DNA from 4 places in the Streptomyces sp. R35 genome. Region 3 is predicted to be linked to each of the others. Evidence: riboswitches for the same ligand, from Rfam matches in the RefSeq annotation. Region 3 holds a riboswitch; each other region holds the start of a gene.
The links. A riboswitch is a leader RNA that binds a small molecule or an ion and turns the genes downstream of it on or off. The one in region 3 is predicted to bind cobalamin.
Positions count from the first base shown of each region.

Region 1: linked by a shared signal. The riboswitch ahead of AB5J50_RS05685 (CbtB-domain containing protein) and the one ahead of AB5J50_RS18520 (HoxN/HupN/NixA family nickel/cobalt transporter) in region 3 are both predicted to bind cobalamin.
Region 2: linked by a shared signal. The riboswitch ahead of AB5J50_RS12190 (cobalamin biosynthesis protein) and the one ahead of AB5J50_RS18520 (HoxN/HupN/NixA family nickel/cobalt transporter) in region 3 are both predicted to bind cobalamin.
Region 4: linked by a shared signal. The riboswitch ahead of AB5J50_RS15520 (prenyltransferase/squalene oxidase repeat-containing protein) and the one ahead of AB5J50_RS18520 (HoxN/HupN/NixA family nickel/cobalt transporter) in region 3 are both predicted to bind cobalamin.

Region 1 is NZ_CP163440.1:1,162,060-1,169,209, forward strand. Features, by position in the region: gene AB5J50_RS05660 (multicopper oxidase family protein) at 1-387, opposite strand, end outside; gene AB5J50_RS05665 (hypothetical protein) at 384-833, opposite strand; gene AB5J50_RS05670 (alpha/beta fold hydrolase) at 937-1,869, shown strand; gene AB5J50_RS05675 (TetR/AcrR family transcriptional regulator C-terminal domain-containing protein) at 1,866-2,519, shown strand; gene AB5J50_RS05680 (CbtA family protein) at 2,570-3,334, opposite strand; gene AB5J50_RS05685 (CbtB-domain containing protein) at 3,360-3,581, opposite strand; cobalamin riboswitch at 3,618-3,782, opposite strand; gene AB5J50_RS05690 (histidine phosphatase family protein) at 3,883-4,461, shown strand; gene AB5J50_RS05695 (nuclear transport factor 2 family protein) at 4,490-4,891, opposite strand; gene AB5J50_RS05700 (type 1 glutamine amidotransferase domain-containing protein) at 5,169-5,864, shown strand; gene AB5J50_RS05705 (TetR/AcrR family transcriptional regulator) at 5,867-6,487, shown strand; partial or broken gene AB5J50_RS05710 (CapA family protein) at 6,497-7,150, shown strand, end outside.
Region 2 is NZ_CP163440.1:2,606,489-2,613,638, reverse strand. Features, by position in the region: gene AB5J50_RS12195 (cobyric acid synthase) at 1-1,516, opposite strand, end outside; gene AB5J50_RS12190 (cobalamin biosynthesis protein) at 1,513-2,469, opposite strand; cobalamin riboswitch at 2,588-2,729, opposite strand; gene AB5J50_RS12185 (hypothetical protein) at 3,087-3,302, opposite strand; gene AB5J50_RS12180 (anion permease) at 3,323-4,564, opposite strand; gene AB5J50_RS12175 (lysozyme) at 4,743-5,492, opposite strand; gene AB5J50_RS12170 (class II aldolase/adducin family protein) at 5,689-6,420, shown strand.
Region 3 is NZ_CP163440.1:4,044,240-4,051,389, forward strand. Features, by position in the region: gene AB5J50_RS18500 (GTPase) at 1-85, shown strand, start outside; gene AB5J50_RS18505 (single-stranded DNA-binding protein) at 269-739, shown strand; gene AB5J50_RS18510 (Cys-Gln thioester bond-forming surface protein) at 998-2,407, shown strand; gene AB5J50_RS18515 (winged helix-turn-helix domain-containing protein) at 2,591-2,950, opposite strand; cobalamin riboswitch at 3,137-3,339, shown strand; gene AB5J50_RS18520 (HoxN/HupN/NixA family nickel/cobalt transporter) at 3,367-4,470, shown strand; gene AB5J50_RS18525 (YcnI family protein) at 4,499-5,266, opposite strand; gene AB5J50_RS18530 (hypothetical protein) at 5,297-5,884, opposite strand; gene AB5J50_RS18535 (D-2-hydroxyacid dehydrogenase family protein) at 6,023-6,982, shown strand; gene AB5J50_RS18540 (DUF2087 domain-containing protein) at 7,095-7,150, opposite strand, start outside.
Region 4 is NZ_CP163440.1:3,365,220-3,372,369, forward strand. Features, by position in the region: gene AB5J50_RS15500 (PP2C family protein-serine/threonine phosphatase) at 1-460, shown strand, start outside; gene AB5J50_RS15505 (hypothetical protein) at 503-1,264, shown strand; gene AB5J50_RS15510 (serine hydrolase domain-containing protein) at 1,269-2,444, shown strand; gene AB5J50_RS15515 (phosphotransferase) at 2,438-3,106, opposite strand; cobalamin riboswitch at 3,150-3,300, shown strand; gene AB5J50_RS15520 (prenyltransferase/squalene oxidase repeat-containing protein) at 3,406-4,656, shown strand; gene AB5J50_RS15525 (SCO2322 family protein) at 4,728-5,369, shown strand; partial or broken gene AB5J50_RS15530 (energy-coupling factor transporter transmembrane component T) at 5,596-6,699, shown strand; gene AB5J50_RS15535 (ABC transporter ATP-binding protein) at 6,696-7,150, shown strand, end outside.

The DNA.
Region 1 (7,150 bases), 2.9 Mb from region 3:
GTGCAGGTGGACGACGGTGGGGACGGGGAGTTCGTTGCGGTGCCGCACGACGGTTCGGCGGCCGCGCCGGGTGACCAGGGTCGGGCCGGGGAAGATGCCGTCGTACCCCCAGATCGGGGTGCGCAGGCCGTCGATGATCTCGGCGGTCGCCTCGCGCTGGGTGATCTCGTAGGTGTCCGTGCCGTCGGCCGAGCTGGTGGGCTTCAGCACCGGCGGCACCGTCAGCGGCTTCCGGAACGCCTCGGGCAGCGGGACCTGGCTGGGCAGCAGGGTGCCGGTCGATGTCGTACCGCGGAAGCCGAAGGCCAGCACGGCCGATCCGCCGATGGTCAGCGCGGCGGCTCCGGTGCCCAGCAGCAGGGAGCGCCGGGAGACGCGCCCGCTCACGCGGAGGTCCCAGTGTCGGCGGGCTCACCGGCGTGCCGTACCCGCAGGGCGACCAGGAACGCGCCCGCGATCATCGCGACGCCGAGTGGTATGTGCAGGGACAGCAGCCGGGCGGCCCCCGCGCCGTTCTGGGCCTGATTGGCCAGCAGCAGGGTGAGCGCCGCCAGAAACGGCCACAGCTTTCCCTTGCCGTGCCGGCGGAGCAGCGCGCCGACGACGAGCGCGCAGAACAGAAGTGCGTCCGTGAGGGTCGCGCCGTACTGGTGCCAGCGCAACGCGTCGTAGCTGCCCGAAAGGAACTGGCCGGCCAGGACGGCCTGCCCGAAGTAGACCAGGGCCACGGTGTACATCAGCACCGCGTATCCACGCCCGTACGCCCGCCTTCTGCGGGCCCGTCCGTCCGTCGCCGACAGCGTGGTCTTCCCGTCCGCCGCTTCCGCGCCCATGACTGGAATTCCTCCATTCTGAAATCGATGAACTACACCGTAGACTTAACCTACGGCGTAGACATAATCACATCTCAAGGCACGAAGTGAAATGAGAACTCAGATGGGCAAACACGAGTCCGTTCGTGAACAGGCGGGTGTCGCGCGGTCGACGACCGTCCTGGTCTCCTGCGCGCGACTGCACACGGAGCGTGTCGGGCAGGGCCCCGCCCTGGTGCTGGTACCGGGCGGCGGTGGCGACGCGGGCATGTTCGAGGACGTCGTGCCGCTGCTCGCCGAGCGGTTCACGGTGATCACCTACGACCGGCGCGGCAACTCCCGCAGCCCGCTCGCCGATCCGGCGGCACGCATCGACGTCCCCCAGCAGGCCGACGACGTGATCGCAATCCTCGACCACTACGGCATCGACCAGGCGTACGTCTTCGGCAACAGCGGGGGCGCGATCATCGCGCTGGAACTGCTGGCGCACCACTCCGGGCGACTGCTCGGCGCCGTCGTCCACGAGCCGCCGCTCATGCAGGTGCTGCCCTTGGACAGCCCGGAGCGACAGGCCATGGAGGACATCGAACGGCTCGGCCGGGAGAAGGGTCCGCTGCGGGCGTCGGCCGCGTTCGGCGCGATGACGCTTCCGCAGCCGCCGCGGATGTTCGTGTCGCCGAGGGGCCAGGCGCTGATCGCCGCGACCTCCCGCGTGATGCTGGCCACCGCCGGTGCCGCGCAGCGGGTGACCGGTCGCGAGCCGGACACCATGACCCGCATCCTGGGCAACTCCCGCATCCTCGTCGAGCGGGAACTGCCCGAGTTCTGCTTCGCGTACCAGCCCGACCTCGATGCCCTGCGGGACGTGGGCATCCCCTGGCGCCTCGCCACGGGCCGCGACAGCGAAGGGCGCCCCTACCACCGTCCCGCTCACGTCCTGAGCGAGCTGCTCGGCGTAGCATGCGAGGAGTTCCCCGGAGGCCACACGGTCTACCAGCAGCTTCCGGAGGAATTCACCCAGCGGCTGACCACGATTCTGGACCAACTCTCCTCATGAAGACCGACAAGGGCAGCGCGGCGGACACGCGGCCGTCCCCGCGCGTCAGACCGGCGCTGAACCGGACGTACATCGCCGCCGCCGCACTGGCCCTGATCGACGCCAACGGCCTCGGCAACTTCTCGATGCGCAAGCTCGGCGCGGGGCTCGGGGTCGACCCGATGGCGGTGTACCGCTACTTCCGGGACCAGGAGGAGCTGTTCGACGGCATCGCGGAGGCGCTCTTCGACGAGCTCGACGTCGACTCGCTGCCCTGGGACGACACTTGGCGGGCGGTCTCCGAGCAGTACTGCCTGCGGCTGCGCGACACGCTGCTCCGCCATCCGCAGGCGGTCTCGGTCTTCGCGACCCGTCCGGTGCGCTCGCGTGCATCGATCGACACGGGCGTACGGATCATCGAGCTGCTTCAGGCCAGGGGCTTCACCCCGACCCACGCCCTGCAGATCGCTCGCTGTCTGCGCGAGTTCACCATCGGGCACGCGCTGAGCCTGGCGGTGGTGCGGCTCGGTTCGCAGAGCCGCAGCAAGAAGCCCGCGCCCGAATCGCCCGCGTACAACGTCCTCGCCCGCGCGGCCGACGACACGGAGATCGACGAACACTTCGACATCGGCCTCACGGCGATGCTGGACGGCTTCGAGCGGCTGATCTGAACGAGAAGGGCGGCCCGGGTCGACGACCGGGACCGCCCTTTTTCAACTGCTCAGTGAGCGACGGGAGTTGCCTCCGCGGCGGGCTCCTTCTCCCGCACGGTGGCTGGTCGTGGAGCCAGCACCCGCTCCGCCAGCACCCCGAAGACCAGACCGAAGGCGGTCCACAGGGTCAGCTGGATGGCCAGGGCCGCGAGGCGGAACTGCCAGAGCAGGGTGGCGGAGAAGTCCTTCGGGACCTCGTTGACGGCCGGCAGGAACGCGTACGCGAGGCCGATGGCGAGGACGAAGAACGCGCCCGCCGCGAGCGTCGCGTTCCAGTTGCCCAGGCGCGGCGCGAGGCGCTTGCCCAGGATGACCGTGGCGACGGCGAGCAGCACGCTGAGCACCATCATCAGGAAGTACAGGGTCGTGCGCTTGCCGATGGTGTCGGGGTCGCCGACGGACGGCGGGTTGGCCGGGTACTTCAGGAACGGCACTACGTAGACGGCGAGCAGGCCCGCCGCCGACAGCAGGAGCGCGCTGGCGCGCGGCCCGAACCGGCCGATCCTGCCCAGCGCGAAGCAGTACGCGAGGGCGGCGATCCCGCCGAACGAGACCCCGTAGACGAGGACACCGGTGGCCAGGCCGCCGGTGGACTGCATCGTGCGGGAGACGATCTCCATGCCGTGCTCGTGCGAGTGCGCCTCCTCGTAGGCGATCGCCGAGTCCACGCGCGGCTCACCCAGGAAGTAGGCGACGACCAGGGCGAGCAGGCCCGCGGCGAGACCCGCGAGCATGCCACGCACCAGGAGGTTTCTGACAGTTGCGGAATTCATGAGCTCGTACGTTTCCTCTTCGCCGTCAGTGGCAGGGGAAGCCGAGCAGGTGGCGGGCGTCGTGCACCCACTCGTGCACGTTCTCGCCGGACACGAGGGAGGTGGCGCCCTGTTCGGCGCCGACGAAGTAGAGCAGGACCAGCATCAGGATGCCGAAGAAGACCGCCCAGGGGGCGATCGCGCCGATCGGCAGCTTCGCGGGAACGGCGGTGGGGGTAGCGGTCGGCTGAGCGACGGACTGCGCCATGGGGCAGAACCTCCTGGGGAACTCGCGTCCCATCTTGGTGGTGCACAGGACGACGGCCGCGGGTCTGACTTGCTCGACCTTCACCACCCCTGGCGGGAGTGGTTCTTGATGGGCTTACAGTGGCGCGACCGTGCCGGATTTCCACCGGACTTCCGCCGAACCGTCGTCAATATCGACGAGACCGTACCGCGTGGCGGGGATCCGGCCAAGGGCGCATGAGGGGCACGGCGTGCGCCCCTGACCCGGCCGCGTGGCCGGTTCCCGTACCGCACAAGGGTTTTGCACAGGAAAGTGGATGTGGATGACGAGCCGAGTGATCCTGATCTCAGCGGCGATCAGCGAGGCACTGCGCGAGGCCCGCTTCGACGACGGATGTCCGGTCGACGCCTCGGGGCTGCGGCTCGCGCGGGCGGCCGCGGACAGTGTTCCGGCCGCGGCCCGGCTGTGGGTCTCCCCCACCGTGCGGTGCCGCGAGACCGCGGGCGCGCTCGGCCTCGACACCCCTGAGGACCCACCGGAGTTGGCCGGTCTGGACGTGGGCCGCTGGCGCGGGGCGACCCTCGACGAGGTGAGCGCGAAGGAGCCGGAGGCGGTGGCACGGTGGCTTGCCGATCCCGGATCCGCGCCGCACGACGGGGAGTCGGTGCGGGCGTTCTGCGACCGGGTGGCGGGCTGGCTGGACACGGCCTCCGACGTCACCGGGCGAACCGTCGCCGTGGTGGAGCCGGAGGTCGTACGGGCTTTGGTGGTACGGGTGTTGGGAGCGCCGGAGTCGGCCTTCTGGCGCGTCGACGTGCCACCGCTGACCGCCACGGAGTTCAGCGGCCGCGCGGGTCGCTGGAACGTTCGCGCGGGACGCCCGCTCGGGGAGCCGGGCTGACCCGTCGACCATCAGAGTGCGTCGCCGCTCACGCGCCAGCCGCCTCCGCCACCTCCCGTGAGATCCGCTCGAACTGCGCCCCCATCGCCTCGGAGAGCGCCTGGGCCGCCGTCAGCGGACGGACCATGACCATGAAGTCGTCGATCCGGCCGTCCTCGTCGAAGTGCAGGAAGTCGCAGCCGGTGAGCTGCTTGTCGCCCACCTTCGCCTCGAAGACCAGCGCGTGGTCCCGGCCGTCGGCGCCGGCGATCTCGCGTACGTACCGGAAGTCGGTGAAGACACGGGAGACGCCGCGCAGGATGGCCGCGGTGATCGCCTTGCCCGGGTAGGGCTTGAAGGCGACGGGGCTGGTGAACACCACGTCCTCGGCCAGCATCTCCTCGATCGCGGCGAAATCTCCGGCCTCCACGGCCTTGCGGAAGGAATGCATCACGCCCACCTCTTCTACTCAACCAGTTGTCTAGGTGCGGATGAGATTAATCGTGCATGTTCCCGGCGTCCAGCCTCGGGGCGGGGCCGCCCGCCGTATTCCCGGCGCGGTATTGGATCCCCTATGCCTGCGAGCGGGTTTCTTATTGGTCACCTATGTCCGACACGCATACCGTCGAGGACATCGCCGCCCTGACGATCTGAGCGCAGAACGTCAGGGCGTACGGCCAAGAACGCTCCCCAGGTCCGCCAGGGCCCGCTCCCCCGGAGAACACACCATGTCGAAGATCCTTTTCGTGATGACCGGCGTCGACCACTGGACGCTCGCCGACGGCACCCGGCACCCGACCGGCTTCTGGGCCGAAGAGGCCGTCGCCCCGTACGAGGCCTTCAAGGCCGCGGGCCACGAGGTCGTCGTCGCCACGCCGGGCGGCGTCGTGCCGACCGTGGACCAGGGAAGCCTGGCGCCCGAGGTGAACGGCGGGCAGGAGGGCGCCGACCGGATCGCCGGCGCCCTCGCGTCGATCGCCGAGCTCCAGCAGCCGATCAAGCTGGAGGAAGTGGACCTGGACGACTACGCGGCCGTCTTCTACCCCGGCGGCCACGGCCCGATGGAGGACCTCGCGGTCAACGCCGACTCCGGCCGCCTCCTCACCCTCGCGCTCGACTCGGGCAAGCCGCTCGGTGTCGTATGCCACGCCCCGGCCGCGCTGCTCGCCGCCACCCGCGAGGACGGCGGCAACGCCTTCGCGGGCTACCGGGTCTCCGCCTTCACCAACGCCGAGGAGACGCAGGCGGGTCTCGCCGCCCGGGCGAAGTGGCTGCTCCAGGACCGGCTCGTCGAGGCGGGCGTCGACTTCCAGGAGGGCGAGCCGTGGGCCCCCAAGGTGGTGGTCGACCGCAATCTGGTCACCGGCCAGAACCCGTCCTCCTCCGCCCCGCTCGCGGCCGAGCTGCTGAAGAAGCTGGCCTGACGATGGCCACCGACCGGCTCGACGAGGTCCTCGACGCCGCCTACGAGTGCCTGACCAGGTACGGCGTACGGCGCACCACGATGGACGACATCGCCTCCACCATGGGCGTGTCCCGGTCAGCGGTCTACCAGTACGTGCGTGGCAAGGACGACGCCTTCCGCCGCCTCGCCGGACGCCTGCACGAGCAGGCGCTCGGCCGGGCCCGGCAGGCGGCCACCGGGGACACCCCGCACACCGAACGCGTCCGGGGCGTCCTCGCGGCCAAGCTCGACCTGGTGGGCCGGCTGGCCGGGGACTCCCCGCACACGGCCGAACTCCTCGACGAGAAGGCCCGGTTGTTCGGTGACATCTGCCACGCCTTCACCGGCGAGCTGCGCCGCCTCCTGATCACCCTCTTCGCCGAGGCGGACTCCCTGGCCGGCGTCGAACCCGCCGAGGCCGCCGACATCTGCCTCGCCCTGGTCGTCGGCCTGGAGTCGGCGCCCGAGGGCAGACATCTGCTGCGCCCGGCGACCGACGCCCTGCTGACCGGACTGCTGGGAGCACCGGTGCAGAGGCCTCCCGTAGTCCCTGGTCAGGAGTGTGCTCGCGGCCCGGAAGCAATACCCGCCGGACCGGCCTAGCCTGGAGGAATGGGCGGTGACCTCGTCACGCTGTTCCTGGCCGGTGACGTGATGCTCGGCCGCGGAGTCGACCAGATCCTTCCGCACCCCGGCGATCCGGAGCTGCCGGAGTCGTACATCAAGGACGCCCGCGCCTATGTGGAGCTGGCCGAGGCGGCGAACGGCATGATTCCCCAGCCGGTCGGCTTCCCCTGGCCGTGGGGCGACGCTCTGGACGTGCTCGACGCGGCGGCGCCCGACGCCCGGATCCTCAACCTGGAGACCGCCGTCACGCGGAACGACGAGATCGCGCCCGCCAAAGAGGTCCACTACCGGATGCACCCGGCCAACCTGCCCGCCCTGGCCGCGGCCCGTCCGCACGTCTGCGCCCTGGCCAACAACCATGTGCTGGACTACGGCCGCCGCGGGCTGGAGGAGACCCTCGACGCCCTGGCGGACGCGGGGCTTCGCTCGGCGGGGGCGGGCCGGGACGCCGAGGAGGCCCGGCGGCCCGCGATCGTCCCCGTCGCCGGTGGCGGGCGCGTCCTGGTCCTCTCCGTGGGGATGGCCTCCAGCGGCATACCCCGCGGCTGGGCCGCCACGGCAGAGCGCAGCGGGGTCGACTTCGTCGCCGAGCCGTCGGACGCCGCCGCGGCCGGGATCACCGCCCGGCTGCGTCCGGCC
Region 2 (7,150 bases), 1.4 Mb from region 3:
CGGGCGCTCCCGGTGGAATGAAAGGCAGTCCTGATGGCGCGCCCGACTCGATGAGCCGCCAGAGCGCGTCCGTGTCCGCGTGTTCCTCGATCAGATCGCCGAGCCGGTCCAGCTGCTCCTCGCGCAGCGCCGCGAACGACGTGTCGGCGGCCGGCACGAAACGGCGGCCCGCGGCGGCCGCCACCTCGCGCAGAAAGGCACGCCGGAACCCGTCCGACTCCAGCGAGCCGTGCCAGTGCGTGCCCCAGACGGCACCGACCCGGCACCCGTCCAGGAAGGGTTCTCCGCCGGTGACGTCGGCGACGCCGTGGTGGATCTCGTACCCCTCGACGTGCTCGCCGAGCGCCTCGCCGACCGGCCGGGTGAGGGTCTTCTCGCGCGCGAACCGCACGCGTACGGGGAGGAGTCCGAGCCCGTCGACCTGACCGGCGCGCGACTCGACCTCGTCCTCGATGTGCTCGCCGAGGACCTGGAAGCCACCGCAGATGCCCAGCACGGGCCGCCCCTCGGCGGCCCGGCGTGCGATCGCGTCCGCGAGTCCGCGCTTCCGCAGCCACTCCAGCGCCTTCACCGTCCCCCGGGTCCCCGGTACGACGACGAGGTCGGCGTCGGCCAGTTCCTCGGCCCGGTCCACGAACCGCACGACGACACCCGGCTCGGCGGCCAGCGCGTCCACGTCCGTGAAGTTGGACATGAGGGGGACGGCACAGACGGCGACGCGGAGGATGTCCGCGCCGACGGGTTCCGCCACGACGGACTCCCGCACGGCACCCCGCAGCGAGACACGCAGCCCGTCCTCCTCGTCTATGCCGAGACCGTGCTGGAAGGGGAGGACGCCGTAGGAGCGCCGCCCGGTGAGGCCGTGGAGCATGTCGAGCCCCGGCTCCAGCAGGGAGACATCCCCCCTGAACTTGTTGACGAGGAACCCGGCGACGAACTCCTGGTCCTCGCGCGACAGCAGCGCGACCGTCCCGAAGAACGAGGCGAACACGCCCCCGCGGTCGATGTCGCCGACGACGAGCACGGGCAGCCGCGCGTTGCGCGCGATCCCCATGTTCACGATGTCCGTCCGCCGCAGATTGATCTCGGCCGGACTGCCGGCCCCCTCACAGATCACCGCGTCATACGTGCCCCGCAACTCGGCGAGGCAGTCCAGCACGGTCCCCAGGAGGGCCTCCTGTCGTCCCCCGTGATAGCCGCGCGCGGTCATCTCACCCACCGGCTTGCCCATGAGGACGACCTGACTGCTGCGATCGCTCCCCGGCTTGAGCAGCACGGGATTCATCAGCGCGGTGGGCTCGACGCGCGCGGCCTGCGCCTGCATGGCCTGCGCGCGCCCGATCTCGGCGCCCTCGCGCGTCACGAACGAGTTCAGCGACATGTTCTGCGCCTTGAAGGGCGCGACCTTGACGCCCTGGCGCACCAGCCACCGGCAGATCCCGGCGGTGACGACGCTCTTGCCGGCGTCGGAGGTGGTCCCGGCAACGAGGAGTCCGCCGCCCGTTCCGCCACTCATGAGGTACGCCCCTTCGCGAGAAGTCTCTGGGAGAGCAGTCGCCCGGCGGCACTCACGCCGAGGGCGAGCCAGCTCACCCGCCGCGACAGCCGTACGGCCCGCTCTATGTCGTCGACTTGGACGGCGCGCCCGGTGCCGTTGAGCACGGGCCGGTGCTCGACCCGCCCCCCGTACGTGAGCGTCCCGCCGAGCCGCACCCCGAGCGCCCCCGCGAACGAGGCCTCCACAGGCCCGGCGTTTGGGCTCGGATGCTTACGTGCGTCGGCACGCCAGGCGCGTACGGCACCCCGCGGAGCACTTCCGGCCGCGCTCGCGAGCACGGCGGTCAGCCGTGCCCCCGGCCATCCGGCCACATCGTCGAGTCGCGCGGAAGCCCACCCGTACCGCCGGTACTTGGGGGACTTGTGCCCGACCATGGCGTCGAGCGTGTTCACGGCACGGAAGGCGACCAGCCCGGGAACGCCGCCCACGGCGCCCCACACCAGTGCCCCCACCACCGCGTCGGAGGTGTTCTCGGCGACGGACTCGACGACGGCCCGTGCGATCCCGTCGGAGTCCAGCGCCTGGGGATCCCGCCCGCACAGATGCGGCAGCCGCTCCCGGGCCACCTCGACATCACCGGCCGCGAGCGCGTCACCGATCGCGCGGGCCTCGCGCCCGAGGGAGGTTCCCCCGACGACGGCCCAAGTGGCGGCGGCGGTCAGCGCGATGGAGGCGGTACGAGAGGAACGTACGGAATGGCTCGCGAGCGCCGCGAGGCCTGCGGCACCGCCCACGCACACGGCGGTGTGCAGCGCGCCCCACCCGCGGTGGTCCCGCCACAACACCCGCTCCACGGCTCCCGCGGCCCGCCCGAACGCGGCGACCGGATGCCCCCGGCGAGGGTCGCCGAGCAGCAGGTCGCCGAGGAGGCCGGCGGTGGCGCCGTACGCGAAGACGCGATCGGCACGCATCGGTTCAGCCGACCGTGGGGTCGGGGACAACCGTCGTTCGCGTCACTCGCGTCGTTGGCAGGGCACTTGGGCAGCCGCGCATGGCGATATGTCCTCACTCAGGGTGTCCACGCCCTGGTTCGACGAGACCGGCGGTGAGAGTTCCTGGCTCCCGGGGAATTCCTTCCCCGGTGACAGTGGCGGGACCGCGCCGGACTCACACCGGCTTCCTCTCATGCCGCCGTACTTGGCTCGGGCAGTCCACCACGGGGTTGGAAGACCCGTCAACTTGCTGTTGACCTGCGACGGGAGAGTGTGCTGAGACCCACACCGCCGCCACCCCGGCCTGTCCGCCGAGACCGACTTGCGCCGAATTCCCCTGTGGGGGGCGGCAGTCCACGGATGCGCTGATGATCACGGAGCGTAGGCATCCGAAATGCCTGACGAGACGCTCTGCGCGAAGGTGCGGGACCGGTACGCCGAGCTGTCCCGCCGACGCGGAAAAAGAGCCGCCCTGCTCACCGTCACCAGGAAAGGGTGACCGATGAGCAGGGCGGCGATGATCGTGCGGTCCTCAGAAAGGCCGTGCGGTCCTCAGAAAGGATCGTGCGGTGCTCGGACCATGGTCGGCCGGTGCTTCAGGCGATGATCAAGGAGATGCCGTACGCCACCGCCGCAGCGCAGGCCGCGAAGCAGACGTACGCGCCCGTGGCCGCCGCGGCGGCCGAACCGCCCTGGGCCGACTCCTTCTTGGAGAGGCCGACGACGCCGAGGGTGAAGAGGCCGACGAGGGCCACGGTCACTCCGAGGCTCACTCCGATGACGGACCCGAGGGCTGCCCAGTCGATGTTCATGCTGTTTCTTCCTTCGGGTCTCAGGCCATGGCCGACGGAGCCGACGGGTTCGCCGCGGTCTCGGCGGGAGCCGGAATGGTGGCCGTGAGGTCATCGGTGATGCTGCCGGCCGGGGGCGGGGTCACGGCGGCGATGGCCGTGGTCACGACACCGGCGGGCTCCTCGGTCTCGTTGACGTTGGTGGCGTCGACCACCTCGCGGCGCGAGATCCGCCAGATCGCGGCGCTGGAGGCGATCAGGAAGACGGCGACGAGCGCGGTACCCCAGTCGCCGAGGCCGGTGACCCACTCGGCGCCCGCGCCGACCAGCGCGGCGGCCGGCAGCGTCAGACCCCAGGCGACGAACATCCGGGTGGCGGTGGACCAGCGGACCACGCCCCCCTTGCGGCCGAGGCCGGCGCCCATCACGGAACCGGAGACGGAGTGCGTGGTGGAGAGGGAGAAGCCGATGTGGGAGGAGGCCAGGATGACCGTGGCCGCGCTGGTCTGGGCGGCGAAGCCCTGCTGCGGCTGGAGGTCGGTCAGGCCCTTGCCCATCGTGCGGATGATGCGCCAGCCGCCCAGGTAGGTGCCGAGCGCGATGGCGAGACCGGCGGAGAGGATCACCCAGACCGGCGGATCGGCGTCGGGGGCGATGGCGCCACCGGCGATCAGGGCCAGGGTGATGATGCCCATCGTCTTCTGGGCGTCGTTGGTGCCGTGGGCCAGCGAGACCAGGCCGGCGGAGGCGATCTGGCCGGCGCGGTAGCCCTTCGCGGTGGCCTTGGCGTCGGCGTTCTTGCTGAGCCTGTACGACAGCCGCGTGGCGAGCATCGCGGCGATGCCCGCGACGATCGGGGCCGCGACGGCGGGCAGCAGCACCTTGCCGACCAGGACGTCACCGTGCACGGCGCCGGTGCCGGCGGAGGCGATGGTGGCGCCGACCAGGCCGCCCATGAGGGCGTGCGAGGAGCTGGACGGAAGGCCGACGAGCCACGTCAGCAGATTCCAGAGGATGGCACCGACAAGCGCCGCGAAGATCACTTCTGGCTGGATGCCGGATTCGTCGACGAGGCCTTTGGAGATCGTGTTGGCGACCTCCACCGAGAGGAAGGCGCCGACAAGGTTGAGCACGGCGGACATAGCCACCGCGACCTTGGGCTTGAGCGCGCCGGTCGAGATGGTGGTGGCCATCGCGTTGGCGGTGTCGTGGAAACCGTTCGTGAAATCGAACACGAGAGCGGTGACGATCACGATTCCGAGGAGGAGCGTGATGTGTTCCATTTACCCAGGCTTCTGTTTGACGTCAGTGGCATGTGGACCGTAGGCAACCTGGGTGAACGGAAGATGAACTGGGGCGGGCGATGGGGTGTCTCAAAGGGTGGACCGCCCCTCCGTTTGTGTCGAAGGGGCGGCCGGCTGACTCGAACGAAGGCGGAATACCGGGCTCCGGTGGCCGTTTCTAGCCTCGTGCGAGCGTCTTGAGCTGAGTCATGGATCCGTTGAAGAGATTCTGGTCACCCGGCAGGCTGCCGCTGTTGTCGTACTGCCAGAACGTCCAGTACGACCAGCCGGCGGGCAGTGCGCCCGCGTCCGCCGAGTCGTAGCGGGCGAGCCACAGGGCGTGGTTCGCGGCGAAGGCGCGACTGTTGCCGGTGCAGGTGTTCCACCAGTGCGTGGTCGTGTAGATCACCGGACGGCGGCCGGTCTCCCGCTTGATCTCGTCGCTGAACGCCTTGATCCAGCTCACCATCTTGGCCTTGCTCAGGCCGTAGCACTTGTGCGAGCTGTACGGGTTGTACTCGATGTCCAGCGCGGGCGGCAGCGTCCAGCCGTCCGCGTTCCAGGCGCCGCCGTTGCGCACGAAGTACGCGGCCTGGGTGGCGCCGGACGACTTGTTCGGCACCGCGAAGTGGTAGGCGCCGCGGAGGATGCCCGCGTTGCGTGCGCCGTTGTACTGCTGGCTGAAGTACGGATTGTGGTACGTGTGGGACTCGGTCGCCTTCACATAGACGAACCGGGCGCCCTTTGCTTTCGCGCTCGGCCAGTCGACGTTCTTCTGGTGCGAGGAGACGTCGTGCCCCTTGGGTTTGCTCGCTGCGTCGGCCGGGAGCGCGGCGAGAGCGGTCCCCCCGGCGGTGAGTGCCGCCACGACGCCCGCGGCCGCGAAGCCCCGGGCGCGACGACTTAACGGTTTGTGATCACGGGCCATATTTCCCCCCGGAATGGCGACGTGCACGACAAATCCCCCAGAGGTTACTGGAAGATCATCGAATGCCCGTCGATCGCCAGCCAATCGCCAATAGAGGGGGATGTATGCCCATATGCGACCTTACGGATGCCCGGGTTCCGCCCTAAAGTGCCCTCGCCTGCGGCGCGTTGACGACACTGCCTGGCAGGATCGCGGCATGGCTGAGCAGCGACGGGACGCGCGGGACATGCGGGGGGACGCACAGGTTGCGCCCGAGCGGGGCGAGTTGGGCGGGAGGGGCGTGCGGGACGCGGTGACGCGGGCGTGGGACGAGCTTGTCGCGACGGCCCGCCGGACGGTGGCCGACGGGCTGGTCGTCGGAACGTCGGGCAATGTGTCGGTACGCGTCGACGACACCGTCCTGGTCACGCCGACGGGAGTGCCGTACGACCGGCTGACGCCGGATGACGTCGTCGGTGTGGATCTCGACGGCCGGCAGGTGCTCGGTTCGCTCCTCCCGACGAGCGAACTGCCGATGCATCTGGCGATCTACCGTGCGACGGACGCGCGCGCCGTCGTCCATACCCACGCGGCGCACGCGACGGCCGTCTCGACGCTCGTCCCCGAGCTCCCGCTGATCCACTACATGGCGGGCGCCCTCGGCGGACCGGTCCGTGTTGCCCCCTATGCGACATACGGCACCCCGGAGTTGGCCGAGAACATGCTCCAGGCCCTCACCCACCGCACCGCCTGCCTCCTCCAGAACCACGGCACCATCGCCTACGGAGCCTCACTGGACCAGGCCTACGACCGCACGGCCCAGCTGGAGTGGATGTGCCGAGTCTGGCTCCTCTCCTCCTCACTCCCGGGCCTGACCCCCACGCTGCTCTCGACGCCCCAGGTGGAGGAGGCGGGCCAGCACCTACGGGACTACGGCCAGAAGAACTAGCCCGCTATTCAGCCTCCGGCCCGGCCCGGCTCCGCCTCCGCCCGCCTCCGCCTCCGCCTACGCCTCCGCCTCCGCCTCCGCCTCCGCCTCCGCCTCCGCCTCCGGCTCCGGTCCGGCTCCGCCCGTCTCCGGCCCGGCCTCCGGCCCCGGCCGCTCGCCCACCAGGCGGCTCGCGCTACTCCGCTCACCGGCCCGACCTGCGGCGCTGCGCCCGCCGCCTGCCTGACGGGCTCGCGCTGGTCGGCCTGCGGACCGGGCTCGCCGGTCCGGCGCGTGCTGCTCGCCTGTCGATCGGGGTTGTGGTGCTCCGCCTGCCGGGCGGGCATCGGTCCCCCGCCCGACGGGGCCTGTCGGTCCAGCCCGTGCTCCGCCCGGCGGGCGGGCCGTCGCGCCTGCCGACCGGTCCCGCTACTCCGCCGTCGATAACGCCCACGATGCTCCACCCATCGGCCCGGCGCGCGGCTTCGCCCGCTGGCCCGGCCCGTGGTGCCTCGCCCGCTGGGCCCGGCCTGCGGCGCTCCGCCCGCTGGTCCGACCCGCGGTGCCCCGCCCGCTGGGCCGTCCTTGCCTGCTCGTGCCGCAGGGCTTCCCCTTGTCTGTTCTCCGCCGGGGCGAACATCACCATCCCGCCGCTACGGCGCTCAGCCGAGACGTACCGACCCGGCGGTGCCGAACAACCCGGCGCCTCGACGGTCTCGTGCCGCTGTGACCGACGAGGGTGTCCTGCCAC
Region 3 (7,150 bases):
CGTGGCCGCGGAACTGCTTCGGTACCGGGAGGTGCGGGAGCAGTACGGGCGGGTCACGGGGGCGGCGTCGGCACCTGTGGGTTAACCCCGGCGAAGCTGTGCGGCCTCACTCCGTCGGGTGACGGAGTTTTCCACAACCGGCCGGTAGTCCACAGCGCTCAGCGGGCTCGGCCCGACGGAGGCAGTCTGATCTCGCGGCGATCGCAGCGCACGACACAGCGCATGCGGTCGCCGCGACAGACGCATTCGTACGGGAGAGGGGTTCGGGATGAACGAGACGATGGTGTGCGTGGTGGGGAACGTCGCGACGCAGCCGGTGTACCGGGAGCTGTCGACAGGAGCGTCGACGAGGTTTCGGCTGGCCGTGACGTCGCGCTACTGGGATCGCGAGAAGAGCGAGTGGACCGACGGACACACCAACTTCTTCACGGTGTGGTCCAGGAGGGCGCTCGCGACGAACGCGGGGGCGTCCCTGTCGGTGGGCGATCCGGTGGTCGTGCAGGGGCGGCTGAAGGTACGCACGGAAACGCGCGACGGCCAGAGCTGGACCTCGGCGGACGTCGACGCGGCGGCGATCGGACACGACCTCTCGCGCGGCACGTCCGCCTTCCGTCGAGCCGCCAAGGGGGACACGGGATCGGCTCCGGCACCGCAGCCGGAGCCCAGTTGGGAGACGGAGCCAGAGGGTCATACCGAGGCGGCGGGCCAACAGCATCCCGAGCCGGCGGGAGTGACGTGATGTCAGGGACACGCACGACCTGACCGAACTGCGGCTTATCGATGAATGCGTTGCGAACGGTCCCTGTGTGTTTGTCGATAAGCCCAGCTCACAGCTGTGTGAGCGATAACGATTCCGAGTCGGATCGATTATCCGATGGAATGACCGGGGAACCTGGTGCGCCGCTTCCTTAGGATGCCGGGCATAGCTCACGTGGCTTCTGATTCTGCTGGCGGGACCGTCCCCCATGTCAACGGGTCCTGCGCGAAGGGGAATTCTGTGTTTTCTGCGTTCTCTGCGTTGTCCGCGCGCAGCCGAGGGGCCGCCCGCCTCGCCGCCGCGACGTTGGTGTCGGGGCTCGTCGCCGTCGGGACGATCGCCACCGCCGGTACGGCCGTCGCCGACGAGACCCCGCAGAGCCTGGGCGGTGCGACCGCCACGATAGGTGACCTCAAGACGTACGGGTCCGCGGTCATCCACGAGAACGGCGAGGACAGTTGGGTGTCCGCGGGGCTGTTCGAGATGTCCGTCGACAACGGCGGCATGCTGCAGACCTACTGCATCGACATCCACAACCCGACGCAGCGGGACGCCAAATACCAGGAGACCCCCTGGAGCGGTACGTCGCTGAACGGCAACAAGAACGCGGGCAGGATCCGCTGGATCCTGCGGAACTCCTACCCGCAGGTGAACGACTTGGCGGCGCTCGCCAAGAAGGCCGGCGTCGGCAGCCTCACCGAGAAGGACGCGGCGGCCGGCACTCAGGTGGCCATCTGGCGGTACTCGGACGGTGCCGACGTGGACGCGGTGGACCCGCAGGCGGAGAAGCTCGCGGACTATCTGCAGAAGAGCGCGCGGAGTCTGGCGGAGCCCAAGGCCTCGCTGACCCTCGACCCGGCCGCGGTCTCCGGTCACGCCGGCGAGCGGCTCGGCCCCGTCACGGTGCACACCAACGCGGACAGCGTGACGGTGACGCCGCCCGCGGACTCCGCCGCCAGCGGGGTGAAGGTCGTCGGCAAGAACGGTAAGGCGATCACCTCCGCCACCGACGGCAGCCGGCTCTACTTCGACGTGCCGAAGGACAGCGCGGACGGTTCGGCCGCGCTGACCGTGCAGGCGTCCACGACCGTGCCGGTCGGCCGCGCCTTCACCTCGGAGACCCACAGCCAGACGCAGATCCTCGCGGGGTCCAGCGAGTCGACGGTCTCCGCCACGGCGACCGCCAACTGGGCGGAGAAGGGCGCGATACCGGCCCTGTCCGCCGAGAAGAACTGCGCCAAGGGCGGCGTCGACATCACGGCGGCCAACGAGGGCGACGAGGCGTTCACCTTCGAGCTGATGGGCGTCGAGCGCACCATCGCGGCGGGCAAGTCCCAGACGGTGACCATCCCGCTGCAGGAGGACCAGGCGTACGACTTCACGATCGACGCTCCGAACGGCTTCACCGAGCGGTTCAAGGGCGTACTCGACTGCAAGACCCAGGGCAGCGCGAACGACATCACGACCCAGACGGTCAGTGAGCCGAGCCCGGCGACGGTGGGCGGCACCTCCGGCGGGGGCACCGACCTCGCCGAGACCGGTGGATCCAGCGCGACCCCGGTCATCGCGGGCGTGGCCATCGCCCTGGTCGTGATCGGCGGCGCGGCGGTGTTCTTCGTCCGCAGGAAGAACGCGCCGACGCAGGACTGAGCAGCACGGCACCTTGGCAACTCAACAGTGAGTGACCGCACCACGGTGACTCCGTGAGCCCGCGGCCCCGGCCCGCCTCCCAGGCGTTCGGGGCCGCAGCCTTATCCGGATGCCCTGCCCAGATGTCCTTTCCGGATGCCCTGCCCAGATCCCCTCTTCGATCCCGGTGCGCCCGGGAGTGGCTCAGCCGGCGTCGTACGCGCAGCGTTCGAGGAGTTCGGCGGTCGGACCGTCGGTCACCCGGTAGCGCACGACCCGCCCGTCCTTGTCACCCTCGACCACCCCGGCGGTGCGGAGCAGACGCAGCGCCTGGGACACGGCGGGGTCGTTCATGCCGGTCGCGACGGCGAGGTCGGAGACCGCGAGCGGGCCCGCCCGGTGGAGGGCCAGGAGCAGGGCGAGCCGACGCGGGTCGGCGAGGAGGGAGAAGCGGTCGGCCCAGGTGCGTACATGCCCGGGCTCACCGATGGCGGCGACGGCGTCGCAGACCCGGTGGCCGTCGATGGTCCGGCGGTCGGCCCGCTCGGCGGGGACGAGATGCATGGGGGCCATCTTCGCAGGCGGCCAGGGGACACACGCCGCCGTCTCCTTCTCCGCTGCCGTCTCCTTGTCCGCCTTCGTGCCCGCCTCCGATTCCGTCTCCGTCGCCGGAACGGCCAGGGCGAGCAGCCGTATGTGATCTTCAATACCTGCGTAGCTGTGCAGCTTTGCAGGAGACACCGGCCACGCCTACGGTTGGCGGGCCGTGGTGTTCGGGAAGACCGGTGACGGCCCCTCAGGGGGCCCAGACCGGAGCGGCCCTCGCCACTGTGATCGGGGAGTTCCCGTCCCATGCCGCCTTCGGGTGGCGCCACTGGCCGCGAGGCCGGGAAGGCAGGGCCGGGCGCGTGCACCCGTCAGCCAGGAGACCGGCCACGGCATCTCACGAAGTGATCCACGAGGTGCTGGAGCGTGACCGCATGACCCTGCCCACGCAGTCGTCCCTATCCGCCGCCGGGTTCCGCTGGCGGCGCGAGGACACCGTGCGGACCGGTGTACTCCTGGCCGTGATCGCGGCGCTGCACGTCGTCGCGTTCGGCATCCTGTTCCTGCTCGTGGCGCCGGAGCACTACGAGGTCGGCTCCAAGGCGTTCGGCATCGGTCTGGGCGTCACCGCCTACACGCTGGGCATGCGGCATGCCTTCGACGCGGACCACATCGCCGCGATCGACAACACCACGCGCAAACTGATGGCCGACGGCAAGCGGCCGGTGTCGGTGGGCTTCTGGTTCGCGCTCGGGCACTCCAGTGTGGTGGTCATCCTCGCCGCACTCATCGCCGGAGGCACCCAGCTGGCTGGGCGGATCATGAACGAGGGCTCCAGCACACACCAGGTGCTCGGCATCATGGGTACGACGATCTCCGGGTCGTTCCTCTACCTCATCGCCGCCCTCAACCTCGTCGCGCTCATCGGCATCCTGAGGGTCTTCCGCGCGATGCGGGCCGGTACGTATGACGAGGCCGAGCTCGAACAGCACCTGGATTCCCGAGGGTTCATGAACCGGATCCTCGGCCGCTTCACGAAGTCCATCACGCGGCCCGGGCAGATGTTCCCGCTGGGCTTCCTCTTCGGCCTCGGCTTCGACACCGCCACCGAGGTCACGCTGATGGTGATGGCGGGCAGCGGCGCCGCGGCCGGGCTGCCCTGGTACGCGATCCTGTGCCTGCCGCTGCTGTTCGCGGCGGGGATGAGCCTGTTCGACACGCTGGACGGCACGTTCATGAACTTCGCCTACCAGTGGGCCTTCTCCAACCCGGTGCGCAAGGTCTTCTACAACCTCACCATCACCGGCCTGTCCATCGCGGTGGCCTTCTTCATCGGCACGATCGAGCTGGTGGGCGTGCTGCACGACAAGCTCGACCTGCGCGACGGGGTCACCGGCTGGATCGCGGGGCTCGACCTGGACAACGTCGGCTACATCATCGTCGGCCTGTTCGTGGTCGTCTGGGCCGCGGCCGTGGCGTACTGGCGGCTGGCCAAGGTGGAGCAGCGGTGGGCGGTCCGCCCCGCCGACGGGAGTTGAGACCGGCGGGGCGGCAGCCGCGTACCGGCTAGGAGCGGGCGGCGCGGCCGCGAGCGATGGCGAATCCGGCCGCGGCCAGACCGAGGACGCCGACGATCAGCCCGGCGATGCCCAGGCCGCGCGCCGTCGAGTCACTGCTCGACGCCGAGCTCTTGGCCGCGGCAGCCGGAGACGAGCCCGAACGGGACGCCGTACCCGAGCCCGACGACGAGTCCGAGGTGGAACCCCCGTCGGAACCGTCCTCCTCCGCGGCCTTGGCCGTGAGCGCGAGGACGGGCGCCGGGTTCTCCGGCTCCTCGCCGCCCTTCGGCGTCACCTCGATCCAGCGGGCGACATTGCCGTCCGAGTAGGTCTGCAACGTCTTGAAGCTCAACTCGTCGGTGCTGTCAGGGAGCTGACCGAAGGCGACGTCGAAGTCCTGGTACTCGCCGTGGCGGATCCGGCCGCCGGTCCAGGTGATCTCGGAGACGGCGTCGGTGATCGTGCCGTCGTCCGTCTTCACGGGCGTCTTGAGCTTGGTGGTCGTCACCTTCGCGGTCCACCCCGCCTGGGGCGTGACCAGGACGCCCAGAACCGGATGGTCGGTGGGCAGGAAGACCTGCACCTTGGTGGTGCTGGCGGTGTCCTCCTCGTTGGGGACGCGGAAGGTCAGGACGCCGTCCGTGGCGCCTTTGGCGTAGCTCTCGGGGTGGACCGTCACATGCGCGAAGGCCGCGCCCGAGGCGGTCAGGACTCCGGCCGTGGTGAGGGCGGCAACGAGGCCGGCTCGGCGCAGGGTGGTGCGTATCGGGGACATCAGGGGAACTCCGTACAGGTGTGGATGCGGTCAGGGCGTGGGGGCGAGCCCTGCCGGCGGTCCCCGACGGGAGACGGCGTGCCGCAGCAACAACTGCCGAAGTGGCCGCGGATCCACGTGATTTCGGCGTACGGCGTTCCGGCGGGCCCGTGCGTGAGACGGTCCCGTCCGCGCCCGCCACCATGCCGCGAGCCCCGGCACAAGTGCCACGGCCCACCGCAGCAGGGACCACAGCGCGGCCTCGCCGCACCGCAGCCACCAGGTCGCGAGCAGGGCCGCGGCCACATGCGCGGCCGTGGCGTGGGGCGTCAGGGCGTGGACGTGCGCGTGCGTCATGTGCGCCCCGTGCATGTCCATCGCCATGCGCGGCCGGGCGGCCTCGAACCCGAGGTGGAGTCCGGCCTGCGCGGCCAGCATTCCGCCGCCGATCCCGAGCAGCGACCGCTCCCGGCCGCCCAGCAGACAGCCGGCCGCGAAGACGGCGAGGAATCCGGCACCGTCCGCCCAGAACGGCGGTGCCTCCCCCGTCGCCAGCCCGTGCCCCCCGGCGGCCAGCAGCACGCACAGCACGGCGAACACCGCCGCGCGCAAGCTCCGTACCGCCAGGGACGCACTCATGGAGCCCAGATACTGCCACGGTGAGCGAGCGGGCGTCGCGACTTACGGATCAGCCGCCTCCTCCACGGAGGTGCGGGCGGCCCAGGGTGCGTTGTCGTCGCTCCGGTAGGGTCGGGCTGAGCCTGGGAGGGACCTGACATGCAACTTCGCTGTGCCGTGCTGGACGACTTTCAGGGCGTCGCGACCGAGATGGCGGACTGGTCGCCGGTCTCGGGCGAGGTGGAGGTCATCAGCTTCACCGAGCACTTCCCCGGCGAGGACACGCTGGCCGCCGCCCTCGCGGACTTCGACATCGTCGTCACCTTGCGCGAGCGGGTGCTCTTCCCGGCGTCGCTGCTGGCCCGGCTGCCGCGGCTGAAGCTGCTGATCGCCTCCGGGATGCGCAACTCGGTGATCGACTACGCGGCCGCCGAGGCGCACGGCGTCACCGTGTGCGGCACTCCGAGCTCCTCGACCCCGCCGGTCGAGCTGACGTGGGCGCTGCTGCTCGGCCTCGCGCGGGGCATCGTCACGGAGCACAACGCGCTGCGGGCGGGCGGCCCTTGGCAGAGCACCGTCGGCGCCGATCTGCACGGCCGCCGGCTCGGTCTGCTCGGGCTCGGGAAGATCGGCGGCCGGGTGGCCCAGGTGGGCCTCGCCTTCGGCATGCAGGTGGGCGCGTGGAGCCAGAACCTCACCAAGGAGCGCGCCGACGAGGTGGGGGTGGAGCTTGCCGCCTCCAAGGAGGAGTTGCTCGCGAGCAGCGACTTCGTCTCCGTCCACCTCGCGCTCGGCGACCGCACCCGGGGCCTGATCGGCGCCGCCGAACTGGACCTCTTCAAGCCGACCGCCTACCTGGTCAACACGTCACGGGCGGCGATCGTCGACCAGGACGCGCTGCTCGCCGCGCTGCACGGCGGCCGGATCGCGGGAGCGGGCGTCGACGTGTTCGACATCGAGCCGCTCCCCGCCGACCACCCGATGCGCTCGGCCCCACGGCTGCTGGCGACGCCGCACCTCGGCTATGTGTCGCGGGCCAACTACGAGACGTACTACGGCGCGGCGGTCGAGGACATCCAGGCGTTCCTGGCGGGCACGCCCGTACGCCGCCTGGGCTGAGCAACCACCAGGCACCCCAGGCGGCCACGGGCCATCAAGCACCCCGGGCCACCCCAGGCCGCCACGGCCCATCAAGCACCTCGCCTCGGGCGGCCTCGGACCACCGGGCGCCTCAGGCCGTCGCGGGCCGCCAGTAGAGGCCGTTCTGCCGGTGCAGATGATGCAGGT
Region 4 (7,150 bases), 680 kb from region 3:
CACCGGCCAGCTCGACGCTCGCCTCACCCCGGAGCTGGGCCCCGAGGACTTCGTCACCGCCGTGCTCGCCGAGTTCGCGCCCGGCGAGGTCCGGCTGGTCAACTGCGGCCACCCGGCACCACTGCGCTCCGGCCACCGCATCGAACTCCTCGAACCCCTGGTCCCCACACCCCCGTTGGGCCTGCGCCCCGTCCCGCGCCAGTACCGCGTACGACTACAGCCCGGCGACCGGCTCCTCCTCTACACCGACGGCCTGACCGAGGCCCGCGACCCGGAGGGCGCCCCCTTCCCCCTCCTCGGCGAGGCCGCGCTCGCCCTGCGCGAACCGCTCCCCGAAGAGGCCCTGCACGCCCTGTACACCCGCCTGATCGCCCACACCGGTACGACCGCCCTCGCCGACGACCTCGCCCTGGTGCTGTGCCAGCCGGTGGAGGCGACCGTGCCCGTACGCGTGCCGTGAAGCACAACTCTGCCCCCGCACCGTGAAGTACGGTCGCTGACCATGTTCTTCACGGCCGAGCGGCGACACCACGTACGAGAGCTCCTGCTGGAGCGCGCCCGCGCCGACGACCGGATCACCGGCGCGGCGGTCACGGGTTCCGCCGCACGCGACGCCGAGGACCGCTGGTCGGACGTCGACCTGTTCCTCGGGGTGGCGGACGGGGCGCCCGTGCCCGCCGTGCGGGACGACTGGAGTGCCTTCGTGTACGGGGAGTTGGGCGCCCTGCACCACTTCGATCTCCCTGCGGATCCCGCCGTCTACCGGGCCTTCCTGCTCCCCGAACTCCTCGAAGTGGACCTGGGGTTCACGCCGGAGGCGTCCTTCGGGCCGATGGGCGGCGGAGCGTTCCGGGTCGTCTTCGGCTCGGTGGCCGTACGGGAGTCGACCGACGCGGCCACTGACCCCGATCACCTGACCGGCCTCGCCTGGCACCACGTCCTGCACGCCCGCATCTCCCTCGAACGCGGAGCGCTGTGGCAGGCCGAACACTGGATCAGCGCCCTCCGCGACCACCTGCTGACCCTGGCCTGCCTGCGCCTGGGCCTGCCCTCCGCCTACGCCAAGGGCGCGGACCGGCTGCCGCCGGAGGTCACCGGACCACTGACTGAAACCCTCGTACGTTCCCTGGACCGGCCCGAGCTCCGGCGCGCCCTGGCGACGGTGACCCGGGCCCTCCTGAGCGAGCTCCGGATGACGGACGCGGACACGGCCGCCAGGCTGGAGGACGCACTGCGCGAGCTCGCCACCCCTTCGGAAAGGTGAACCGATGAGCAGCCCGCACGACCCGCACGCCCTGCACGACCTCCTGAACGCGTACGTCGACGACGGCACCGTGCCGGGAGCGGTGGGCCTCGTGGCCCGCGGCGACCGGGTCGACGTCCAGGCCGTCGGCTCCGTCGACGTCGAGGGCAGCGCCCCGATGGCCAGGGACACGATCTTCCGTATCGCCTCGATCAGCAAGCCGATCACCGCCGCGGCGGTGATGCTGCTGATCGAGGACGGCCTGATCACGCCCGACGACCCGGTCGACGCGTGGCTGCCGGAGCTGGCGAAGCCGGTGGTCGTCCGTACACCGTCGAGCCCCGTCGACGACGTGGTCCCGGCCGCCCGGCCGGTCACCGTCGCCGATCTGCTCTCCTCCCGGGCCGGCTGGGGCTTCCCCTCCGACTTCACGCTGCCGCAGGTCCAGGCGCTGTTCGAGGTCCAGAAGGACGGCCGCGATCTGCGCGCCTTCCCGCCGCCGGACGCGTGGGTGGCGGCGCTGGCACGTGTTCCGCTGCTGTACCAGCCGGGCGAGGCCTGGCTGTACGGCACCTGCTCCGACCTCCAGGGCGTACTGATCTCCCGGGTCGCCGGCCGTCCGCTCCCCGAGTTCCTGGCCGAGCGGATCTTCGAGCCGCTGGGCATGACCGACACGGGCTTCGAAGTGCCGGCGAGCAAGCGCGACCGATTCACCAGCTACTACCGCGCCGCCCGGAACGGCGGCGGTCTCGAACTGGCCGACGCCCCCGACGGGCAGTGGAGCAGCGTTCCGCCGTTCCCGTCCGGAGGCGGCGGGCTCGTCTCCACCGCCGACGACTGGCTGGCCTTCGCGCGGATGCTCTTGGCCGACGGCACCGCACGCGGGCGCCGCCTTCTCTCCCCCGCCTCGGTGCGGCAGATGACCACCAACCACCTCACCCCGGCCCAGCGCGACATCGGCGCACTGTTCATGGAGGGCCAGGGCTGGGGCTACGGCGCCCAGGTCGACATCGAACCCACCGACCCGTGGAACGTCCCCGGCCGATACGGCTGGACCGGCGGCACCGGCACGACCGGCCACCTCGTCCCGTCCACCGGCACGGTCACCGTGCTGCTCACCCAGGTCGGCATGGAGAACCCGACGCCCACCCCGCTGATGCGGGACTTCTGGCGGCACGCGGCCGACACCACCACTCAGTGAGGGCGGATCAGCTCACGGATCAACTCCTCCGCCTCGCCGAGGAGTTCGACCTCCCGCAGACTCATGGTCGGATTGGCGGCGCGCCGGGCCCTCGCCTCGGTGAGCCCGTCCTCCGTCAGGTACGCCGCGTTCCCGTCGAGCATCGCGGCGAGCGTCTCGTCGGCGACCTCCGCGTGGGGCTCGTCGCCGACGGCCACCTGGGCGAGGATCACGGCGGACGTGCCCCAGTCCAGGCCGGGCGGGCCCTCCTCGGCGTTGGCCCAGTCGATGACCTTCGGGCCGTCCGGGGTGAGCATCACGTTGTCGGGGTGCAGGTCCAGGTGCAGGACGCGGACGGCCGGGTCCGCGGAGACCCGGGCGGGCACGGCGTGCAGTCTGCGCAGCAGCCGGGCGAGGGTGAGGCCGGCCTCCTCGGCGGAGAGCAGTCCCGCGCCGAACGCCTCCAGCATGGTCGGCCCGGACAGCCGCTCCATCACCAGGTCGGTCCGGGTCGCCGCCCGCACGCCCGGCACCGGATAGCCGTGCCCTCGTACGTGTTCCATGACCGCGGCCTCGGCGGTGGCGTCGCCCCACCCCTCGCGGTCCCGGCGCAGGACCCACGCCTCGTCGATCTCGTAGACGTCCGCCGAACGCCCCGAGCCGAGCAGTTTCCCCGTACGCATGGCCAGAACCTATCCGGGCATCCGGGCGGGGCCACAGGCGGCCCTCAGACTCTTGTTTACGGGCCGGTAGAGTGAGCGCGTCGTCATCACACCCGTACGGGGGGAAGCCGGTGCAAATCCGGCGCTGACCCGCAACCGTGAATCACCCGCCAGGTGGTGAGCCGGATCGCCTCGCCCGGGACGTGACCGGCTCGTGCCGTCGGCAGCCCGCCGACGGCCGGCACCGTCGAGGTATACGGAGCCGGAGCCGCTCGGGCCAAGTCTGCGCCCGCTGCTGCCCGGCTCCCCAGGGGAGAGTCATGATTGTTCGCCGCAGCGCCGCGGTACTGGCCGCCACCGCCGTGATCGGCACGGCCTTCGCACCGGCCGCCCTCGCGGCGGACTCGTCCCCGTCCCCTTCCGCGTCCCAGGCGCTCCCGTCGGGCCTGTACGGCTCCACCGACCCCACCTACGACGGCGTCTGGCGGCAGTCGCTCGCACTGCTCGCCCAGGACACCGTGGGCGTCGAGCCCGCGGCGAAGGCCGTCGACTGGCTGACCGGGCAGCAGTGCGCGAGCGGGGCGTTCGCGCCGTACCGCGCCGACGCGACCGCGAAGTGCGACGCCAAGACGATGGTCGACACGAACAACACGGCCGCCGCCGTGCAGGCCCTCGCCGCGCTCGGCGGGCACGACACCGAGACGGGCAAGGCCGTGGCATGGCTGAAGTCCGTGCAGAACAAGGACGGCGGCTGGGGGTACGTCGCGGGCGGGGCCAGCGACGCCAACTCGACGTCCGTGGTGATCGGCGCGCTCGCGGCGGCCGGGCAGAAGCCCGCGGACGTCTCCCAGGGCGGCAAGTCGCCGTACGACGCACTCGTGACGCTGTCCATCGCGTGCGAGGGCGAGGGCAGCGGCGGCGGGTTCGCGTTCCAGCCCGACAAGAAGGGCAAGCTGACGGCGAACGCGGACGCCACGGCGGCCGCGGTCCTCGGCTCCCTCGGCAAGGGGTTCGTGACGACGGCGGGGAAGACCACGACGTCCGGTTACGTCTGCGGCGCCACGGAGAAGCTCACTCCGGCGGAGGCTGCCCGCAACGGCGCCTCCTACCTCTCCAACGCCCTCAACGCCACCCCGTACCTGAAGTCGGCGATGCCCGGCGCCAAGGATCAGCCCGACTACGGCAACACCGCCGACGCGGTCGTCGCACTCGCCTCCGACGGCTGGACCGAGGACGCCCAGAAGCCCCTCGCCTGGCTGGAGAAGAACTACGGCGCCTGGGCGGCGAAGGCCGGACCGGCCGCGTACGCCCAGCTGATCTTCGCCGCCCATGCCACCGGCACCGACCCGCGCGACTTCGGCGGCGCGGACCTCGTCAAGCAGCTCGGCGCGACCGGTCCTGCGGCGGACGCGTCCGACCACTCGGCCGCCGCGAGCGACGAGAAGAAGGACGAGAAGAAGAAGGACGACGACAAGGGGCTCGGCGTCTGGTGGATCGTGGGCGTCGGTCTCGTCGCCGGCATCGGCATCGGCTTCCTGATCAGCGGCCGCAACAAGAAGCAGCAGCTGTGATACGCCGCCGTCGGACGCCCGCGCCGGCCCCGGCTCCGAGTCGTGCCCTGACCCTGAGTCGTGCCCTGACCCTGAGTCGTGCCCAGACCCTGAGTCTTGCCCTGGCCCTGCTGCTCCTCGTACTCGGCGGGGCGGGGCAGGCCCAGGCGGTCGGCTACCGCTACTGGTCCTTCTGGGACCTGACCGGCGGGAAGTGGACGTACGCCACCCAGGGCCCGTCCACCGCGCGGCCGTCCGACGGCGACGTCCAGGGCTTCCGCTTCGCGATCAGCGAGGACTCCCAGCACGCCGTACAGCCGCGCGGAAACCGGGACTTCGCCTCGATCTGTGCCAAGACGCCCGCCCAGCAGGGCAAGAAGCGCGTGGCCCTGGTCATCGACTTCGGTACGCCCGCGGACGCACCGTCCGGCGAAACCCCGCCCACCCCGCGCACAGCCTGCGCGAGCGTCCCCTCGAACGCGACCACGGCCGAAGCCCTGGCCTCGGTTGCCAAGCCCCTCCGCTACGACACCAACGCCCTCCTGTGCGCCATTGCGGGCTACCCCCAGACAGGCTGCGGCGACCAGGTGACCAAGCCGACGAAAACCACCGCCCACCCCCACCAGCCCAAACCGGCCCACCACGGCCCATCAGTAGGCCTGCTGGCAGGTGCAGCGGCGGTAGCCCTCCTGGGCGCCGCAGCAATCTGGCAGGCCCGCCGCAACCGGGGCTGAGGCGGGGGTGAACCCAATGACACCGGCCGACCCCGACCGCCCAGCCCTCACGCCGGCTCCCGCCGCTCCACCCTCTGTGGGCAATCGTCCCGCAGGGCGATGGGGGTCCCCCCGCTCGAGCGAAGCCGAGAGTGGGGGAGGGTGGGCACAGCCACCAACGCCGGGTGCCGTCCCAGCCCAACGCCCACCGCACCGCCGCACCCGCACCCGCACGCCGGAGGCAACCCGCACCAACTCCCTCCACCCCGGCGCCTGGTGGACCTGGGCCCTAGGCCTGGGAACAGCCGCCTCCCGCACCACGAACCCCCTCCTCCTGGCCCTGCTCATCGGCGTAGCCGGCTACGTGGTGGCCGCCCGCCGGACCACCGCCCCCTGGGCCCACTCGTACACCGCCTTCGTCAAACTCGGTGTCACCGTCCTGGCCATCCGCCTGGCCTTCGCCGTCTTCCTCGGCTCCCCCATCCCCGGCACCCACATCATCGTCACGCTCCCCGAAGCCCCCCTCCCCCACTGGGCCCAAGGCATCCGCATCGGCGGCCGCGTCACCGCCGAAGGCCTCGTCTTCGCCCTGTACGACGGCCTGAAACTGGCCACGCTCCTGATCTGCGTAGGCGCGGCGAACGCCCTCGCCAACCCGGCCCGCCTGCTGAAGTCACTCCCCGGCGCACTGTACGAGGCAGGCGTGGCGGTGGTCGTCGCGCTGACCTTCGCCCCGAACCTGATCGCGGACGTCCAGCGCCTGCGCGCCGCACGGCGCCTGCGCGGCCGCCCGGACAAGGGCCTGCGCGGCCTGCTGCACGTCGGACTCCCGGTCCTGGAGGGCGCGTTGGAGCGCTCGGTCGCCCTCGCGGCGGCGATGGACGCCCGCGGCTACGGCCGCACCGCCGAGGTCCCGCCCACCGTCCGCCGCACCACCGCCGTACTGACGCTCGGCGGCCTGCTCGGCGTCTGCGCGGGCACGTACGGACTGCTGACCGCGGAGGGCGGCAGCTACGGCCTGCCCGTACTGCTGGCCGGGCTGGCCGCGGCGCTCGGCGGCCTGTGGCTCGGCGGCCGGCGCTCACTGCGGACGCGGTACCGCCCGGACGCGTGGGGCGCACGGGCCTGGCTGGTGGCGGGCTCGGGCGTGGCCGTGGCGGCGCTGATGGTGGCCGCCGCCTCGTACGACCCCGTCGCGCTGCGCCCCGGCGTCGTCCCGCTCGTGGCCCCCACCCTCCCGCTCTGGCCCGCGGCGGCGATCCTCCTCGGCCTCCTCCCCGCCTTCGTGGCCCCGGCTCCCCGGCGACCCCGGACCCCCGCGCACCCCTCACCCTCCAAGGAGCCCTCATGATCCGCTTCGAGGATGTCTCCGTGACGTACGACGGAGCGGCCGAACCCACCGTCCAGGGCGTGGACTTCGAGGTCCCGGAGGGTGAACTGGTCCTCCTGGTCGGCCCGTCGGGCGTCGGCAAGTCGACCGTTCTCGGCGCGGTGAGCGGACTCGTCCCGCACTTCACCGGCGGCACACTCCGCGGCCGGGTCACGGTCGCCGGACGCGACACCCGCACCCACAAGCCGCGCGAACTCGCCGACGTGGTGGGCACGGTGGGCCAGGACCCGCTGTCCCACTTCGTGACGGACACGGTGGAGGACGAACTCGCGTACGGCATGGAGTCGTTGGGCCTCGCGCCGGACGTGATGCGCCGCCGTGTGGAGGAAACCCTGGACCTGCTGGGCCTGGCGGACCTCCGCGACCGCCCGATCGCGACCCTGTCCGGCGGCCAGCAGCAGCGCGTGGCCAT